4 regions of the Mesorhizobium sp. WSM4833 genome follow, and region 1 is predicted to be linked to each of the others. Evidence: predicted binding sites of a transcription regulator. Region 1 holds the regulator's gene; each other region holds the start of a gene.
What was found. The regulator PhoB, encoded in region 1, activates phosphate uptake and scavenging genes when phosphate is short. The targets are predictions, from matches to a motif close to TGTCATNNANCTGTCAT.
Positions count from the first base shown of each region.

Region 1 (4,437 bases):
GACACGGTTTGCGTGCCGAGGGCGATGCGGTTCAGCGCGGCGTGGTCGCCGTCCTGCCCCGAGACCGGCACGGTGCCGGCCAAGCCTTGAGCCGTCAGCGCCGCGACGACGCCACCGGCAGTGCCGTCATTGGCCGCGACCACCGCGTCGACCTTGTTGTCGTTGGCGGTCAGGAACTGTTCCATGTTCTTCTGGGCATTGGCGGGCAGCCAGCCATCCGTGTAGGCTTCGCCGACATTCTTGATCTTGCCGCTGTCGATGGCTTCCTTGAGCACTTCCATCGAGCCCGAGAACAGGAAGTCGGCATTGGGATCGGCACCGGAGCCCTTGATGAAGACGTAGTTGCCTTCCGGCTTGACCTTGAACACTTCGCGGGCCTGCATACGGCCGACTTCCTTGTTGTCGAAGGTGAGGTAGAAAACGTCCTTGTTCTCGATCAACCGGTCATAGCCGACGACCGGAATGCCTTCGTCCAGCGCCTTCTGCACGGCCGGGCCGATGGCCGAAGCATCCTGCGCCAGGATGATCAGGGAATTGGCGCCCTGCGAGATCAGGCTTTCGACGTCGGTAAGCTGCTTGCCGGGATTGGACTGCGCATCGGCGGAGATGTACTTGTCGCCGGCGGCCTCGATCGCCGTCTTCATGGCGGCCTCGTCGGTCTTCCAGCGTTCCTCCTGGAAGTTGGACCACGAAACGCCGACGACCTTGTCCTTCGCCTGCGCGACAGACGCGAGCGTCAGCGACATGGCGGCACCCGCCAGGATGGCGGCTGTGAATCTTTTCATATTATCCTCCCTGCGCCGCGTATGGCGCGACCAAACTGGCCCGAGGGCCGGCACAGAGGCCCTATTTTTTCGAGCCTCGAAAAAATACTGGGCCAACGCCCGAACGCTGTCAACATCGATTCTGATGGATTTTGATGTCGTCTCGAATTTTTTTCGGGCCTCGGAATAAATAAATGACACGGCGCGCGGCTTCTGCCAGTATTTGACCGCGTCACCGACAGCGTTCCAGGGCAGGAAGAACCGCGGCGACCGGGAGGATATGAAAGAGCATGTCGGTCGGAATCCGCCACGACGATTTGCGCCGCCGCAACCGCGCGATGGTGATCGCCGCGGTGCGCCGCGCCGGACAGCCGTCGCGCACCGAGATCGCCGCAACCACAAGCCTCAGCCATTCGACGATCTCGGCGATCTCATCCGACCTGATCGTCGAAGGCATCCTGACCGAAAGCAAGCCGAGCGAGGCCGGCTCGCTCAAACGCGGCCGTCCGCAGGTCGGCCTCAGCCTCAATCCGGAAGCGGCCGCGGTAATGACCGTGGTGCTGTCGCTGAACTTCCTCTCGGTCGCCGTCATCGACTATGCCGGCCAGGTAATATCCGAGGAACAGCGTCGGCTCGACACGCTGACGATGTCGCGCGACTCGCTGATCGGTGAGTGCACGGCAATCGTGCGGCGCCGCCTGGAAGATCCCGACCTGGACGTGCGCAGCATCGCTCGTATCGCGCTGGCCGTCCAGGGCATCACCGACACCCGTGCCCGCGCCATGCTGTGGTCGCCGATCACGCCGCACACCGACATCGCCTTCGCCGACATATTCGAAGAGGAGTTCGGCATCCCCGCCATTATGGAGAACGACTGCAACATGATGGCGGTGGCGCTGCGCTGGCGCGACCCCGATCGTTACCGCGACGATTTCATCGCCATCCTCCTGTCGCACGGCATCGGCATGGGGCTGGTGCTGAAGGGCGAATTGTTCACCGGCACCCATTCCTCGGGCGGCGAATTCGGCCACATGATCCATCGGCCGAACGGCGCGCTGTGTCGCTGCGGACGGCGCGGCTGCGTCGAAGCCTATGCCGGCAATTATGCCATCTGGCGCAACGCGCGGCAGATGGGCGAGGATGCAGAGCCCGTCGCCGATGTCAGCGACGCCGACATGCGCGCCCTGGCTGCCGCCGCCCGCGAAAGGGACGGGCCCGAACGGGAAGCCTATCGCAAGGCCGGCGAAGCGCTCGGCTACGGCCTCGGCAGCCTGTTTGCGCTGATCGATCCGGCGCCGGTCGCCATGGTCGGCGTCAGCGCCGCCGCCTTCGACCTGATCGAGCCGGCATTGCGGCAAGCGATTGCCCAGACCGCCGGCGGTCAGCATTCCAAGTCGATTTCCTTCGACACCGAGCCGAACGAACTGCCGCTGATCCGCGAAGGCTGCGCCATGCGGGCGCTGATCTTCGTCGATCAGGAGATTTTTGCGCCGGGCGTGCAGGCGAGATCCGGTCTCGGCGGCAAGAACGTGGCGTGAGTTCAAACGAGGGAGTTCAGTCCTCGCGAATGGCGTAACCCGCCCCACGGATGGTGCGAATGACATCGGGCATGCGGCCGTTGTTGACCGCCTTGCGCAGCCGGCCGACATGCACATCGACCGTGCGTTCGTCGATGTAGATCGTCTCGCCCCAGACATTGTCGAGCAGTTGGCTGCGCGAGAACACGCGGCCTGGATGGCGCATCATGAATTCAAGCAGGCGGAATTCCGTCGGCCCGAGCCGGATTTCGCTCTTCTTGCGATAGACGCGGTGCGACTCGCGATCGAGCACGATATCGCCGACCTTGAGCACGCTGGACAGCACTTCCGGCTTGGCCCGGCGCAGCAGCGCCTTGACCCTGGCCATGAACTCCGGCGTCGAGAAAGGCTTGACCAGATAGTCGTCGGCACCGGTCGAGAGGCCGCGCACGCGGTCGCTTTCCTCGCCTCGCGCGGTCAGCATGATGATCGGCAGCCGCTCGGTCTCGGGACGCATCCTTAGCCGGCGGCAGAGTTCGATACCGGAAACCGCAGGCACCATCCAGTCGAGCACCAGAAGGTCTGGAACGTTCTCCTGCAGCCGGATTTCGGCCTCGTCGCCGCGCGTCACCACCTCGACCTGGTAACCTTCGGATTCGAGATTGTAGCGGAGCAGCACGCCTAGCGGCTCCTCATCCTCCACCACCATGATGCGTGGCGCGATCATCGGCTGGTCACCCCTGTCATGCCGCTGGCGCGGACATTGCCGTCTCGTCCTGCTTCGGACGGTTGGCTGGCAACTGCGTGCCGGTCAAAACATAATAGGCATTTTCGGCGATGTTGGTCACGTGGTCGCCGATCCGCTCGAGGTTCTTGGCGCAAAACAACAGGTGCGTGCACGCCGTGATGTTGCGCGGATCTTCCATCATGTAGGTCAGAAGTTCGCGGAACACCGATGTGTATTTGACGTCGATGCGTTCATCATTGTTTCTGAGCGTGGCAAGCGCTGCCGCGTCAGCGGCGGCATACTCGTCGACGACCCCCTGCACCTGGATCAGCACCAGCTGCGCCATTGCGTCGATCGAATGCGAAAGGTCGTGCGGCGTGACGCTCAGCCCGACAGTGCCGACGCGCTTGGCGATGTTCTTGGCAAGGTCACCGATGCGCTCGAGGTCGCCGGCCATGCGGATCGAACCGACCACCGCACGCAGATCGTTGGCCATCGGCTGGCGCTTGGCGATCAGCGTGATGGCACGATCGTCCAGCTCGCGCTGGCGTGCATCCATGATGGCGTCGTCGGAAACCACCCGCTGCGCCAGCGCATTGTCCGAATTGAGCAAAGCCCTGGTCGAGCCACCGACCATCGAGCGGGCGAGATCGCCCATGTCGCGGATCAGCTGGCTGATCTGCTCCAGATCCTCATCGAAAGATGCGACGGTATGTTCACCCATGATCTTCGTCCCTCATATGCCAGAGATCAGCCGAACCGGCCGGTGATGTAGTCCTGGGTGCGTTTGTCGTCGGGGGTGGTGAACATCTTGTCGGTGGCGCCCTCCTCGACCAGATAGCCAAGATGGAACATCGCGGTGCGCTGCGACACGCGCGCTGCCTGCTGCATCGAATGGGTGACGATGACGATCGTATAGTTCTGACGCAGTTCGTCGATCAGTTCCTCGACGCGAGCGGTGGCGATCGGGTCGAGCGCCGAACACGGTTCGTCCATCAGGATCACCTCGGGCGACACGGCGATGGCGCGTGCAATGCACAGGCGCTGCTGCTGGCCACCGGAAAGACCCGTGCCAGGTTCCTGCAAACGGTCCTTGACCTCGTTCCAGATCGCCGCCTTCTTCAGGCTGGACTCGACGATCTGATCCATGTCGGCCTTGCGCTTGGCCAATCCGTGGATGCGCGGCCCATAGGCGACGTTCTCGTAGATCGACTTTGGGAACGGATTGGGTTTCTGGAACACCATGCCGACGCGCGCCCTGAGTTCGACGACATCGATGTTCTTGTCGTAGATGTCCTCTTCGTCGAGCGTGATCTTGCCGGTTACCCGTGCTGAATCGATGGTGTCGTTCATGCGATTGAGGCAGCGCAGGAAGGTGGACTTGCCGCAGCCGGAGGGGCCGATCAGCGCCGTCACCTGGTTCAGGCGG
Region 1 is NZ_JBVVQG010000019.1:62,886-67,322, reverse strand. Features, by position in the region: gene xylF (D-xylose ABC transporter substrate-binding protein) at 1-785, opposite strand, end outside; gene AC0L2D_RS28075 (ROK family protein) at 1,055-2,302, shown strand; gene phoB (phosphate regulon transcriptional regulator PhoB) at 2,319-3,008, opposite strand; gene phoU (phosphate signaling complex protein PhoU) at 3,025-3,732, opposite strand; gene pstB (phosphate ABC transporter ATP-binding protein PstB) at 3,759-4,437, opposite strand, start outside.

Region 2 (4,437 bases), on a different contig from region 1:
TAGAGTGCCGTATCGGCGTGGCTTATCAGGCTGGCCTGGTTTTCGGCATCCGACGGATACAGCGCAATGCCGATGCTTGCCGACACAAGGCCGCCGCCGACCGAGAGCCGGTTTTCCTCGCGCATGGCTGTCAGCACGGCGTTGGCGATACGGCCCGCCTCCAACGGGTCGGCCAGGTTCGGCGCGATGATGGCGAACTCATCGCCGCCCAGCCGCGCCACCATCTGCCCTTGACGAAGGATACCGGTCGCGCACTGCGCAACCTTCTGCAGCATGGCGTCGCCTGCGCCGTGCCCATACAGGTCGTTGACCTCCTTGAACCGGTCGAGATCAAGCAGCAGAAGCGCAAGCTGGCCGCCTTTCCTGGTCCGGACCATCGCAGCGATTTCCGTCTCCAGCCGGCCGGAAAAGCTGCGGCGATTGGCCAGTCCGGTCAATGGATCGAAATGGGCAAGCCGCAGGATCTCCTGTTCCGCCTTCTTGCGCTCGCGAATATCGCGGACCGCGACCACGTTGTGCGGTTTGCCACAGTAGTCGATGCTCCTGGCGATCAGCTCGACAGGAATGCTCGTGCCATCGCGACCGCTCAATTCGGCCTCCTGCGGCTGTTCGCCGAAGCCCGACATATCGGATCCGAAGAGATCGCCAAGCTGCATTCCGTTCAGGGTCGCTGTTGCTATGCCCGTCAGTGCCGCAATGCTGTCATTGGCACTGATGATGCGGTTGCCGTCGCAAACGATCAGCCCCTCCACGGCGGCATTGGCCAGGCCGTGCATGCGGTCGACCTCGAGCTTCTGGCGACGGAAGCGCAAATCGATCCACAGCGCCGATGCCGACAGAACCAGGATCACCAGTGTGGCGGCGGCGGCCGCGAAAGCCTGCGAGGTCGGCTCGATCGTGTATTCGGATATGACGATCGAGGGATCGGGGAAGATCGAGACGGCACCCATACCGATGAAATGCAGGGTGCAGATCGCCAGCGTCAGTAGCACCGCGCCGCCGGATGTCGCCTTCAAGGAGGGGCGGCGCTGCACGACACGCAGCGCCAGCGCCGCGAGCGTTACGCCGGCCAGCAGGGAAACGGCGACAAGCAAGAGGTTCCACTCGATACGGCCCTGAACCTCGAACGCCGCCATGCCGATGTAGTGCATGGCTGCGATACCGCCGCCCAGCACGGCGCCGCCGACGAGATGATAGTCGAACTCATCCCGCAAGGTGGCGATCCACATGCCGGCTGCCGTCAAAGTGACCGAAGCAGCGAGCGAAAGCACGGAGAGTGCCGGATCATAAGCACTGGGTATGCCCGGTGTGAATGCGAGCATGGCGATGAAGTGCGTTGCCCAGATGCCAAAGCCGGTCGAAGTGGCCGCGATCATCAGCCAGGCAAGCCGGTTCCGATCTGTGGAACGGCTTATGTGCTGAAGCAGGTTGACAGCAGAGAAGCAGGAAATTCCGCAGATCAGCGCGGCGAGTGCGACCAGTCTCAGATCATGTTCGTTGACGATACAATTGTAGACCGTCAGCATTTATTTCACCTGATCTTTGGAAATAAACAGGGCAGCAGGATTGAGTAGCGCGTTGCCGTTGAGGGATCGATAAAGTCGGCTGCAACCTTGGCGTGTCTCTTCGGGTTGCTGCGGCTGCAATCAGGGCTGACACGCCGAAAGCCAGCTTGACGGTCCCGACGGTGCTTCCTGGCGCGCTTGTCGTCGCGCTAAGCCGGCTAACCGTATCGCTCTCCATGCCTCCAAGCGGAGGCGAGCGTTGCGTCAGGTAAAGGGTGAAGTTCGTCGATCTGCAACAAAACCGTTGTCTGATTGTCATGAGCGACACATATTGCCTTCGCGGGAGTGCCCCCTTTCGCCAATGACAAACGGGAGATGAAACATGAAGTCCTTCGGCTTCGCGGCCGGTGTTGCCGCTACCTTTATGACGCTTTCCTCAACCTCCGCTTTTGCCGTCACGCAGATCAGTTGGTGGCACGCCATGACTGGCGCCAATGCCGAAGTCGTCGACAAGATCTCCAAAGATTTCAATGCCAGCCAGAGCGACTATGAGCTCGTTCCGGTGTTCAAAGGCACGTATCCCGAGACGCTGAATGCCGGCATTGCCGCCTACCGCGCGGGCCAGGCGCCAGACATCATCCAGGTGTTCGACGTCGGCACCGGCGTGATGATGGCGGCCGAAGGTGCCATCAAGCCCGCAGCCGATGTGTTGACCAGCGCTGGAATGACCTTCGACAAGAGCCAGTATCTGCCAGGCATAGTCGGCTATTATTCGAAGCCGGACGGCACCATGCTCTCCTTCCCCTACAACTCCTCCTCGCCGATCCTTTATTACAACAAGGATATCTTCAAGAAGGCTGGTCTCGACGTCGATAGCCCACCCAAGACCTGGAATGAAGTGTGGGAAGACGCCAAGAAGATCAAGGCGAGCGGCGCGGCCGCCTGCGGCTACACCTCGACCTGGCTGACCTGGATACATCTGGAGAATTTCGCGGCCTGGAATGACGTGTCATGGGCCACCCAGCAGAACGGTCTGGCCGGCGGCGATGTCGAGCTCAAGATCAACGCGCCGATTTTCGTCAACCATTTCCAGGCGCTGGCGGACCTCGCCAAGGACGGCACCTTCAAATATGGCGGCCGCACCTCCGAAGCCAAGCAGATCTTCCTTGCGGGCGAATGCGGGATCATGACCGAATCGTCCGGCGGGCTTGGCGATATCGTCAAGTCCGGCATGAATTACGGCATTGGCCAATTGCCGTATGACAGCGACGCCAAGGGTGCGCCGCAGAACACGACGCCGGGTGGCGCCAGCTTGTGGGTTTTCGCGGACAAATCCGATGAGGAATACAAGGGCGTCGCGGCCTTCTTCGCCTACCTGTCCAAGACCGAGGTGCAAGAATACCTGCACCAGAAGTCGGGTTATCTGCCGGTAACGCTGGCGGCTTATGAAGCGACCAAGAAGTCCGGTTTCTATGACAAGAATGTCGGCCGCGAGACCCCGATCCTGCAGATGACGGGTAAGACGCCGACCGACAATTCCAAGGGAATACGTCTGCCGAATCTGCCGCAGGTGCGCGATATCCAGAACGAGGAGTTCGAGAAGATGCTAGCCGGCCAGCAGACCGCGCAGCAGGCGCTCGACAATGCGGTTACGCGTGGCAATGCCGCGATCAAGGAAGCGCTGGGGAATTAGAGCGAGCGCAGGTCCTTGCTCTACGGCGCACCTACCTGTCCCGCCGGGCATCTCCCCTCGGTGAGGGGAGTTTTGCCGTGCCTTGCGATTTCGCCAATGGTCGATGATGCCCAGTCCGAAACGCTCATCAAAGCCATCTTGGCGGAGAGGGGTGCCGCATGGTGCCCCCCGCCTCATCACCTCGGAGTGGCTCCGTGACCCCTCGCGTCGTGTTCCCCAACAAGGTCCTTCCCTACCTGCTTGTGGCGCCGCAACTGGCCATCACGCTCGTTTTTTTCTACTGGCCGGCCGGTCAGGCGTTCTACCAATCCATGCTCAGGCAGGATCCGTTCGGGCTGAGGACCAAGTTCGTCTGGTTCGCCAATTTCAGGAAAGTGCTTGCCGATCCGGCCTACCTGAACTCGATCAAGGTCACGGTGGTGTTTTCCCTTGCGACCGCTATCGTCGCCATGTGCGTGGCGCTCCTGCTGGCGGTCATGGCAGAGAAGGTGGTGCGCGGCAAAGGTCTCTACCGCACGCTCTTGATCTGGCCCTACGCGGTGGCGCCGGCGATTGCCGGTATGCTGTGGCTGTTCCTCTTCAACCCTTCGATCGGGTCGCTGGCCTACATGCTGAGGAGTTTCGGCATCGCCTGGGATCCACTGCTCAATGGCACCCACGCCATGATCCTGCTGGTGTCCGCCGCTGCCTGGAAGCAGATAAGCTACAATTTCCTGTTCTTCGTCGCCGGCCTGCAGGCGGTGCCGAAAGCCTTGATCGAGGCCGCGGCCATGGACGGCGCCGGCGAGACCAAGCGATTCTGGACCATCGTCTTCCCGCTGCTTGCGCCGACGACCTTCTTCCTGCTGGTCGTCAACACCGTCTATGCCCTGTTCGACACGTTCGGCATCGTCCATGCCGTCACCGGGGGCGGTCCGGGCAAGACGACTGAGACGCTGGTCTACAAGGTCTACAATGACGGCTTCGTCAATCTGATCCTCGGTGACTCGGCGGCGCAGTCGGTCATCCTGATGATCATCGTCATCTCGCTCACCGCCATCCAGTTCCGCTATGTGGAACGCAAAGTCCATTACGGCTGAGGGCGAGCGATGATCGGCCAGTCACCGCTCCGCACCGTCATCGCCCACGCCATGCTGATCCTCGGCATATTGATCGTCGCCTTCCCGATCTACTACACGTTCGTTGCCTCGACGCAGACGCTGCAAACGATCCTCAGGCCGCCATTGCCGCTCCTGCCCG
Region 2 is NZ_JBVVQG010000004.1:95,168-99,604, forward strand. Features, by position in the region: gene AC0L2D_RS08835 (putative bifunctional diguanylate cyclase/phosphodiesterase) at 1-1,526, opposite strand, end outside; gene ugpB (sn-glycerol-3-phosphate ABC transporter substrate-binding protein UgpB) at 1,888-3,198, shown strand; gene ugpA (sn-glycerol-3-phosphate ABC transporter permease UgpA) at 3,357-4,277, shown strand; gene ugpE (sn-glycerol-3-phosphate ABC transporter permease UgpE) at 4,287-4,437, shown strand, end outside.
Region 2: ugpB (sn-glycerol-3-phosphate ABC transporter substrate-binding protein UgpB) is a predicted target of PhoB. The motif match lies at 1,808-1,824, and genes of this name have one in related genera.

Region 3 (4,437 bases), on a different contig from region 1:
CGTTCCGGTTTCGGCGAAACGTCAGAAGCGATCTATCTCACCCAAGGCTATGTCTACGAAACGGCGCAAGCCGCCGAAGCCCGTTTCAAGGGCGAAGAGCCGGGTTTCATCTATTCGCGCTACGCCAATCCGACAGTCGACATGTTCGAGAAGCGCATGTGCGCGCTGGAAGGTGCGGAAGACGCGCGCGCCACCGCGTCCGGCATGGCCGCGGTGACGGCCGCCCTTCTGTGCAGCGCCAAGGCCGGCGACCATATCGTGGCGGCACGCGCGCTGTTCGGCTCCTGCCGCTGGGTGGTCGAGACGCTGGCGCCGAGATACGGCATCGAGGCGACGCTGGTCGACGGCACCGACATCGCCAACTGGGAAAAGGCGGTCAAGCCGAACACCAAGCTGTTCTTCCTGGAAAGCCCGACCAATCCGACGCTGGAAGTGGTCGATATCGCCGCTGTCGCTTCGCTTGCCAATTCGATCGGCGCCAGGCTGATCGTCGACAATGTCTTCGCCACGCCCCTGCAGCAGAAGCCCTTGCAGCTCGGCGCCCATGTCGTCGTCTATTCGGCGACCAAGCACATAGACGGCCAGGGGCGCTGTCTCGGCGGCGTCATCCTGTCGGACAAGAAGTGGATCGACGAGAACCTGCACGACTATTTCCGCCATACCGGCCCAAGCCTTTCGCCTTTCAACGCCTGGACGCTGCTGAAGGGCCTGGAAACGCTGCCGCTGCGCGTACGCCAGCAGACGGAAAGTGCCGGCCGGATCGCGGATTTTCTGGCCGAACGGCCGGAAATCGCGCGCGTCATCTATCCCGGCCGCGCCGACCATCCGCAGGCCGACATCGTCAAGAAGCAGATGTCGGGCGGCTCGACGCTGATCTGCCTGGACGTCAAGGGCGGCAAGCAGGCGGCCTTCGCCTTGCAGAACGCGCTCGACATCGTCCTGATCTCCAACAATCTCGGTGACGCCAAGAGCCTGATCACCCACCCGGCGACGACGACGCACAAGAATCTCAGCGACGAGGCGCGCGCCGAGCTCGGCATCGGGCCGGGCACGCTCAGGCTGTCGGTTGGCCTGGAGGATGCCGACGATCTGCTCGAGGACATCGCGCAGGCGCTGAAGGCCAGGTAGGAGGCCTTCAGGCGCCGGACGGCGTCTCTTCCAGCTCGGCCGTCTTGGTGCCGATGGTCATCGCATTGCCGCGCCAGTCGACGGCGCCGCCGAGCCAGCCGCGCGCCCACATCGCCGGCAGGATCAGGTCGCGCGCCATGATCGCGGCGACCATGCGTGGCGACAGGTACCAGCCCTTGGACCAGGCCAGGGCGCACTCCGGAAGATAGAAGGCCGCCAGCACGGCAAGGGCGGTTGCCCAGAGGCTGAAGCCGGCGCTTGCTGCTGCAATCAGCGCAAGCACCAGCGGCACCACGGCGCCGGTCAGGATTTCGGGTGCGAAGAACAGCGGGAAAGTGACGCGGCGCAGGCGCGCCCAACGGGCCTGACGCGACCAGATCTCGTCAAACGAGCGCCGGCCAAGCGGCTGCTCGAAGGGGGCGGCGACGAGATTGACGCGCAGGCTGAGACTGTTCACCAGCTTGGTCGCAGCGGCATCCTCGGCGATCTCGGCGGCCAGCACGCGGATGCCGCCATTGGCGTCGAGCATCGGCTTGTTCCAGAGCATGCTCTTGCCCTGGGCAAAGCCGAGGCCGAGCGCCTCACCGGCATATTGCCAGCGCGCCTGCAGCGTGTTGAGGAAAGCGCATTCGACCTCGGCCCAGAAGCCGGCCGGCCGCGAGCCGATCGGCGTCGAGCAGACAAGGCCGGTGCCGGGCCGCCAGGCAGCCATCAGGTGCTGGATGTAGTCCCTCGACATCAGCACGTTGGAATCGGCCAGGACGACCCAGTCGTGCCGCGCCGCTTCCCAGCCCTTGACGCAATTGTTGAGTTTCGGATTGGCGCTGATGCGGTCGTCGCCGACAAGCAGCCGGGCCGGCACTTTCGGAAACCGGACGATCGTCCTGTTTATCAATTTGACCACCGGATCGTCGGCATGGGCGACGCAGAAAATCAGCTCATAGCGCGGCCAGTCGAGCGAGAAGGCGCGTTCCAGCGTCTCCTGCGTGAACGGCTCGACGCCGCGCGACGGCACGACGATCGACACTGGCCGCGGCTTGCCGGCCGGCGGCGCAATGGTGCGACGCCGTCTCAGACGCGACGCGGCGAGCACGATGCTGGCGAGATTCGAGAGGATGAGGACGGTTGAAAGCGTGGCGGCTATGAGAGTGAGTTGCATCGAGGTCCGGTCACTCCAGGAAAACCGGTCCGCAAGATGGCCGGTTTCAACAGTTCAGCAGAGCGCCCGAGTCGCGCGTCACCAGTCCGCGCACACCATCATTGTCATATGTCACTTAAATGACATTCTTTGTCGGCACCTGCCCGCGAGGCCGGCCAGAGGAGGCTTCGATCGGTTGACCTAACCGCACGGAGCGCCGAAAGTTCCGCTGGAACCGTTTTTTGGAGCCGCTTATGTATAGCGCCGTCACGCGCAACATCGAAGTGCAGGTCAGGCCGTTCTATCTGGAGGACCGTTCGGATCCCTCGGAGAACCGCTATGTCTGGGGCTATCAGATAACGATCGACAATCAGTCGGACGATTTCGTGCAGCTTCTGTCGCGCTATTGGCACATCACCGACGGCACCGGCCGGGTCGAGGAAGTGCGCGGCCCCGGCGTGGTCGGCGACCAGCCCGAACTCAATCCCGGCGACAGCTACCAGTACACATCCGGTTGCCCGCTCTCGACACCGTCCGGCATCATGGTCGGGCATTACACGATGCGCAACAAGCGGGGCGAGACGTTCGACATCGCCATTCCGGCGTTTTCGCTGGACTTGCCGGGGACGCGGCGGACGGTGAATTGATTTCGCCTCACCGGCCGCGGAGCGACCGGTGAGGCGTGGTTTCTACTCTACTGGGCCGCGAATTCCGCCGGGTCGAAATCATATTGCTTCGAACAGAATTCGCAGGCGACGTGGATGCCGCCGTCTTCGGTGCTGTCCTTGATCTCCTGGGCGGAAAAACCCTCGAGGATGCCGCGGATCTTGTCCCTGGAGCACGAGCACTGGTCGGCGACCGGAACGCCGCCGAAGACGCGCACGCCATGCTCGTGGAACAGCCTGTAGAGCAGCCGCTCGGCGCCGATCGTCGGGTCGATCAGTTCGGTCGGCTCGATGGTGCCGAGCAGAGCCAGCAACTCCTGCCAGGAATTGTCGACCGGATCGTGGATCTCCTCACGCGGATCGCCATCGCCGCCCGGCAGGTCCGGGACGCGCATGCGCTCGGGCGACTGCGGCAGGAACTGCGCCAGGATACCGCCGGCGCGCCATTGCTCGCGGGCGCCGCCGGGACCGGGCGTCAAAAGCTTGGCCACCGACAGCCTGATATCCGTCGGGATCTGCTCCGACTGACGGAAATAGGTGCGTGCCGCGTCTTCCAGGGTCTCGCCATCGAGCTGGACGATACCCTGATAGCGCTGCGTATGGGCGCCCTGGTCGATGGTCAGCGCCAGCACGCCACTGCCGAGCAGCGTCTGCTGGGAGGTTTCGCCCGCCGCGACCAGCGCTTCCAGCCGGTCGGCATCGAAACGCGCATAGGCGCGCAGCGCCGAGGGCGTGGAAAAATCCGCAACCAGCATGTCGACGGGTCCGTCGGTGCGGGTCTGCAGGATGAACTTGCCCTCGAACTTCAGCGAAGTGCCGAGCAGCACGGTCAGCACACAGGCCTCCGCCAGCAGGCGGGCGACCGGCTCGGGATAATCGTGGCGGCTGAGGATGGCGTCCAGCATCGGCCCGAGTTGGACCGTGCGGCCGCGCACGTCGAGAGGGCCGACCTCGAACGGCACGACGTGATCGTCGCCGGCATAGCCGAATTCGCCGAGTTTGGGGTGATGTTCAGTCACTTGATAGGTTTCCAACATGACAAAGCTCCAGGGCGCGGCCATGCCGCCCTCCGGGGCGCATGCGTCGAAACGCGCTTGATTTGCGTGATGCGGCGCAAATAGGCATCACACGCCCGCAGATCAAGCTCCCAGGGATCAAGCGCCCAGACACTTCAAGCGCCTAGACACCAGGCAAGCACGGCCTTCTGGGCATGGAGCCGGTTCTCGGCTTCGTCGAAGACCACCGAATGCGGTCCGTCGATAACCTCGTCTGTCACTTCCTCGCCGCGATGCGCCGGCAGGCAATGCATGAACAGCGCGTCCGGCTTGGCTCTCGCCATCAGCTTGGCATTGACCTGGTAGGGCGAGAACACATTGTGGCCGCGGGCGCGATGCTCCTGGCCCATCGACACCCAGCAATCGGTGACGATGCAGTCGGCCTGGTCGACGGCTTCCTCGGGCGAGCGGGTGAAGTGCAGCTTGCCGCCATGCGCCTGCGACCAATCGA
Region 3 is NZ_JBVVQG010000003.1:399,658-404,094, reverse strand. Features, by position in the region: gene AC0L2D_RS07810 (O-succinylhomoserine sulfhydrylase) at 1-1,128, shown strand, start outside; gene AC0L2D_RS07805 (ceramide glucosyltransferase) at 1,136-2,287, opposite strand; gene apaG (Co2+/Mg2+ efflux protein ApaG) at 2,521-2,913, shown strand; gene AC0L2D_RS07795 (Hsp33 family molecular chaperone) at 2,961-3,992, opposite strand; gene argF (ornithine carbamoyltransferase) at 4,103-4,437, opposite strand, start outside.
Region 3: AC0L2D_RS07805 (ceramide glucosyltransferase) is a predicted target of PhoB. The motif match lies at 2,396-2,412, and genes of this name have one in related genera.

Region 4 (4,437 bases), on a different contig from region 1:
GCGCCATTGGGAATTCCAGCGGCTCGCGGGTGATGTCGCCGGGGACATGGTCCTGCGGCATGTCGCCATCCGGTTCGATCAAGCCTTCGCGGGCGAGGATGGCCGAAACGCGCGGCATGGCTTGCGCTTCCGTCTCGCGCAGCAAGGGCTCGGCGACCTCGGCCCCCGCGGCAAGCTCGGGATCGAGCAGTCTGTGCGTGTAGTCGAAGGTGGGCCCGAGCAATTGGCCGCCGGGCAGATCCTTGTAGGTCGCCGACACACGTCGCTCGACCAGCATGGTGGCGGTGTCGATCGGCTTGGAGTAGCCGAAGCGTGGCAGCGTGGTGCGATAGGCGCGCACCAGGAAGATCGCCTCGATCATGTCGCCGCGCGCCTGGACGATGGCTAGGGCGGCCAGCTCCCGATCGTAGAGCGAGCCTTCGCTCATCACCCGGTCGACGCCGAGCGCCAGCTGCTCGACGATCTGGTCGAGGCGAAGCGCCGGCACCGAACGGTCGCCGCGGCGTCGGTCGGCAAGCAGGCTGTGGGCGTTGGCGATTGCGGCTTCGCCACCTTTTACCGCGACATACATCTTACGCCTCCATCGTCTTGATGCGCGTCGTGCGCGGCAGGCAGGCAATGCCGCCTGATGTGACGAGGATGATGTCGACGCCACGCGGAAAGCGCTTGATATTCTGCTTCCACTGCTCGACGAAATGGCGTGGCATCTGCGCCGGCGCGATCGTGGCGCTGGTTTCGATGCCAGGACCTTCGAGCAATAGCGGCGTGCCGGAGACCAGATCGCTGACCTGCAGGATCAGCGTGGTCGAGCGGTCGGGATAATCCTGCGTGCCCTGCGAAAAGCCATCGAGCGCCATCATCTCGGCAGGTGCTGCGATCAAGGCGAAATGCGCATCGGCCGGTGTGTTGGCCAATGGCGCGCCGGTATGGAACCCAAGCCATGATCTGATCGCGGTGGAGGCCTGCAAAGCCGGGTCGAGCCAGAGCGGCGTGTCATTGTCGCACAGCGCCAGTGCGATGGCGCCGGCGGTAGCCGAGAGCGGCACCGGCGGGCGGGCGAAGGCCGGCAGCGGTTGCACGCTGCCCGGCCGAGCCATTGCGTCCATCACGGCGCGGAACACGGTCTGGGCGTTGAAGACCGGATCGGCGAACCCGCCCTCGATCGATTGCGCTGCAATGTCCATCAGTCTTCTCCGCGAACCATGGTGAAGAAATCGACCTTCGTTGCCGCCGTCTCGGCGCGGCGTTTTTCGTGCGCCATGGTCAGAGCCGACCGCAGAGGCGCTATCAGTCCGGTCTCGACCTCATTGCGGCGGGCAGGGTCCTGCCATAGGGCGTCGGCGATAGCCGCCAGCTTCGCCTTCTGCTTGTCGCGGCCAAGGGCATAGCAATGGCCGACCTGTCCGGTGGGTAGCCTGACCGTGGCGCGGGTGACGGTCGCCTCGCCGACATTGAAGGGCGCGCCGCCGCCGCCGATGCGGCCGCGCAGGGTGACCAGTCCGGTTTCGGGGCCGCGCAGCAGCTCGGCGTCCGAAGGCAGTCCGGCCTCATTCCAGAGCCGGACGATGTCATCGCCGCTGGATTGCGCAAGGGTTGCCATGGCGGCCTTGCGCTCGGCCTGGTCGCGGGCTTCCTGTCCTCGCATGAGCTGTGGTCCTCGTGGCTAAATTTGTCTATTGATATAGACAACTATACAAATTATACCTATTATCTAACGGGTGTCCATGACGGGTGGATGACAGCGATAGAAGACTGGGCGCTGGAAGGTTGGGGGCAATGATGGTCGGGCGGCTGGCGGCGGACAGCATCGAGCGGCGCAGTGGCGTTTCGCTGTGGCGGCAGATCGCCGACAAGATGCTGCATGCGATCGCCATCGGCGATTTCACGGAGAATGCAGCGCTGCCGCCGGAGGTGGCGCTGGCAGAGCGCTATGGCGTCAATCGCCACACGGTGCGCAGCGCCATATCAGCCCTTGTAAGGGAAGGCGTGCTGCGGGCCGAGCAGGGGCGCGGCACCTTCGTGCTGTCGCGCAAGCGGCTGTCCTATCCGATTGGGGCGCGCACACGGTTTTCGACAGGGCTGCAAGCGCAGACGACGGAACGGCACATCGTCCTGCTCGCCTCGTCGGTCGAGCCGGCCAGCCAGCGCGTCGCCCAGGGCCTTGGCCTTGCCAGGGGAGCCGATGTGATCCGCCTGGAAACACGCGGCGAAGCCGATGGACGGCCGGTGTCGCGCGCGGCGGGCTGGTTCGAAGCCCGGCGCTTTGCCGGCATCGATGCCGCGATGGCCGAGACCGGCTCGATCACCGCCTCGCTGGCGCGGTTCGGCATAGACGATTACCTCAGGCAATCGACCGTGCTGTCGGCGCGCCATGCCGATGCGGCGGACCTTGCCGACCTCGACCTGCAGCCGGGCGCCATCGTGCTGGTCACGGTCGCCGTCAACGTCACGCCGGACGGCCAGCCGATCCAGTTTTCCGAGTCGCGCTTCCCGGCCGAACGGGTGGAGCTGAAGCTGTCGGCGCTGTAGGGAGTGCCCGGCCCAGCTCGGCCGCATTCACTTGCCAGCGGCGGCGCATTTGAGGACCGGCTTCGCCGCCTGCCATGTTATAACCCCACCTCGATCACAGCCTTGATCAGGCCGGATTTCTCATGCGCCCAACGAGCCAGATCGCGCGGCGTGGCGGCGAGTGTGGTGCGGTGTGTGACGAGCTTGGCCAGTGGTACGGCCCCGTTGCGGATCGAGGCGGCGACATGGTCGAAGTCGGCGCGCAGCGCGTTGCGGCTGCCGATCAGCGTCATCTCGCGCTTGTGGAATTCCGGATCGGAAAAGCTGATGTCGTCCTTGACGACGGAGACCAGCACCAGCGTTCCGCCATGCGCGACATGGGCGAAGGCCGACTGCACCGACTGGGTGTTGCCGGTGGCGTCGAAGACCACATCGAAGCCTTCGCCTGATGTCGCTTCCCTGATCAGATCGGGCACCGCGCCGCGCGAGCCGTCTAGGGTCTGGAAACCAAGCTCGTTTCCAGCGAAGGCGAGCCTTTCACTGCTCATGTCGAGCAGCGTCACGTCGAGCCCGGCGATGCGGGCGAAGATGGCGGTGCCGAGCCCGATCGGGCCGGCGCCGATGACCAGCGTGTGGGCGCCGGGGTCGGCGCGGGCGCGCCGCACGGCATGCGCGCCGATGGCCAGGAACTCGACGGCAGCGGCGTCGGCCAGCGAAAGGCCGTTGGCCGGATAGAGATTTTGCGCCGGCACCAGGATGCGTTCGCACATGGCGCCGTCGCGATGCACGCCAAGCACCTCGATCCTGACACAGCAATTGGGCTTGCCGTGCCGGCAGGCGATGCACTTGCCGCAGGAAAGATAGGGGTTGACGACGACGGGCTCACCAATGGCCAGTTCGACGCCTTCGCCGGTCTCCATCACGGTACCCGAGACCTCATGACCCATGATGCGGGGATAGGCGAGGAACGGGTGCTTGCCCTCGAAAATGTGGTAGTCGGTGCCGCAGATGCCGACATGGCTGACCGCCACCAGCGCCCAGCCGGGAGGCGGTGTCTCGGGTGCGGGCCGGTCTTCAAGGACAAGATCGCCGGGCGAACGGCAGAGGACGGCTTTCATGCGCTAATCCAGTCATGAAATCGCCGGCCCGTTGGTGTGGCGGACCGGCGGTTGATTGCGGGGTCGCTACTTGCCGCGGCGGCGCAGGCCGTCGAAGTAGACGATGATGATGATCAGCGCGCCGGTGATGATGCGCTGCCAGAACGAATTGACGTTGAGCAGGTTGGCGCCGTTGTTGATGGTGGCCAGGATGAAGGCGCCGAGCAGCGGCCCATGCACCGAGCCGACGGCGCCGAACAGCGAGGTGCCGCCGATGACCGACGACGCGATCGCCTGCAGTTCCCAGCCCTCGGCCTGCGTCGGGTTGCCGATGCCGATGCGGGCGGCCAGCAGCACGCCGACGAAGGCGGCGCACAGGCCCGACAGCGTGTAGGCCATGTAGATGGTGCGCTGGACATTGACGCCGGACAGGCGCGAGGCCTCGGCGTTGGAGCCGACCGAAAACAAGTATCTGCCCCAGCGGCTGTGGTGCAGGAAGATATAGGCCGGAATGCCGACCAGGATCACCATCCAGAACAGGTTGGGGATGCCGATGAAGGAATTGCGCGAGAAGGCGGTGAAGGTGTCGCTGTTGATGTTGATCGAATTGCCGTTGGTCATCAAAAGGCCGATGCCGCGCAGCGAGGTCAACGTCGCCAGCGTGATGATGAAGGGCGGCAGGCCCATCTTGACGATACCGAAGCCGTGGAACATGCCGATGGCGACACCGACCAGCAGCGTCACCAGAATGGCGAGCCAGATGGGGAAGCCGGCATTGATCATCATGGCCACGACCACGGTGGCGAAGCCGACCACGGCGCCGACCGACAGA
Region 4 is NZ_JBVVQG010000004.1:228,220-232,656, forward strand. Features, by position in the region: gene AC0L2D_RS09480 (carbon-phosphorus lyase complex subunit) at 1-571, opposite strand, end outside; gene phnH (phosphonate C-P lyase system protein PhnH) at 573-1,184, opposite strand; gene phnG (phosphonate C-P lyase system protein PhnG) at 1,184-1,645, opposite strand; gene phnF (phosphonate metabolism transcriptional regulator PhnF) at 1,780-2,529, shown strand; gene AC0L2D_RS09500 (zinc-binding alcohol dehydrogenase family protein) at 2,607-3,626, opposite strand; gene AC0L2D_RS09505 (ABC transporter permease) at 3,693-4,437, opposite strand, start outside.
Region 4: phnF (phosphonate metabolism transcriptional regulator PhnF) is a predicted target of PhoB. The motif match lies at 1,725-1,741, and genes of this name have one in related genera.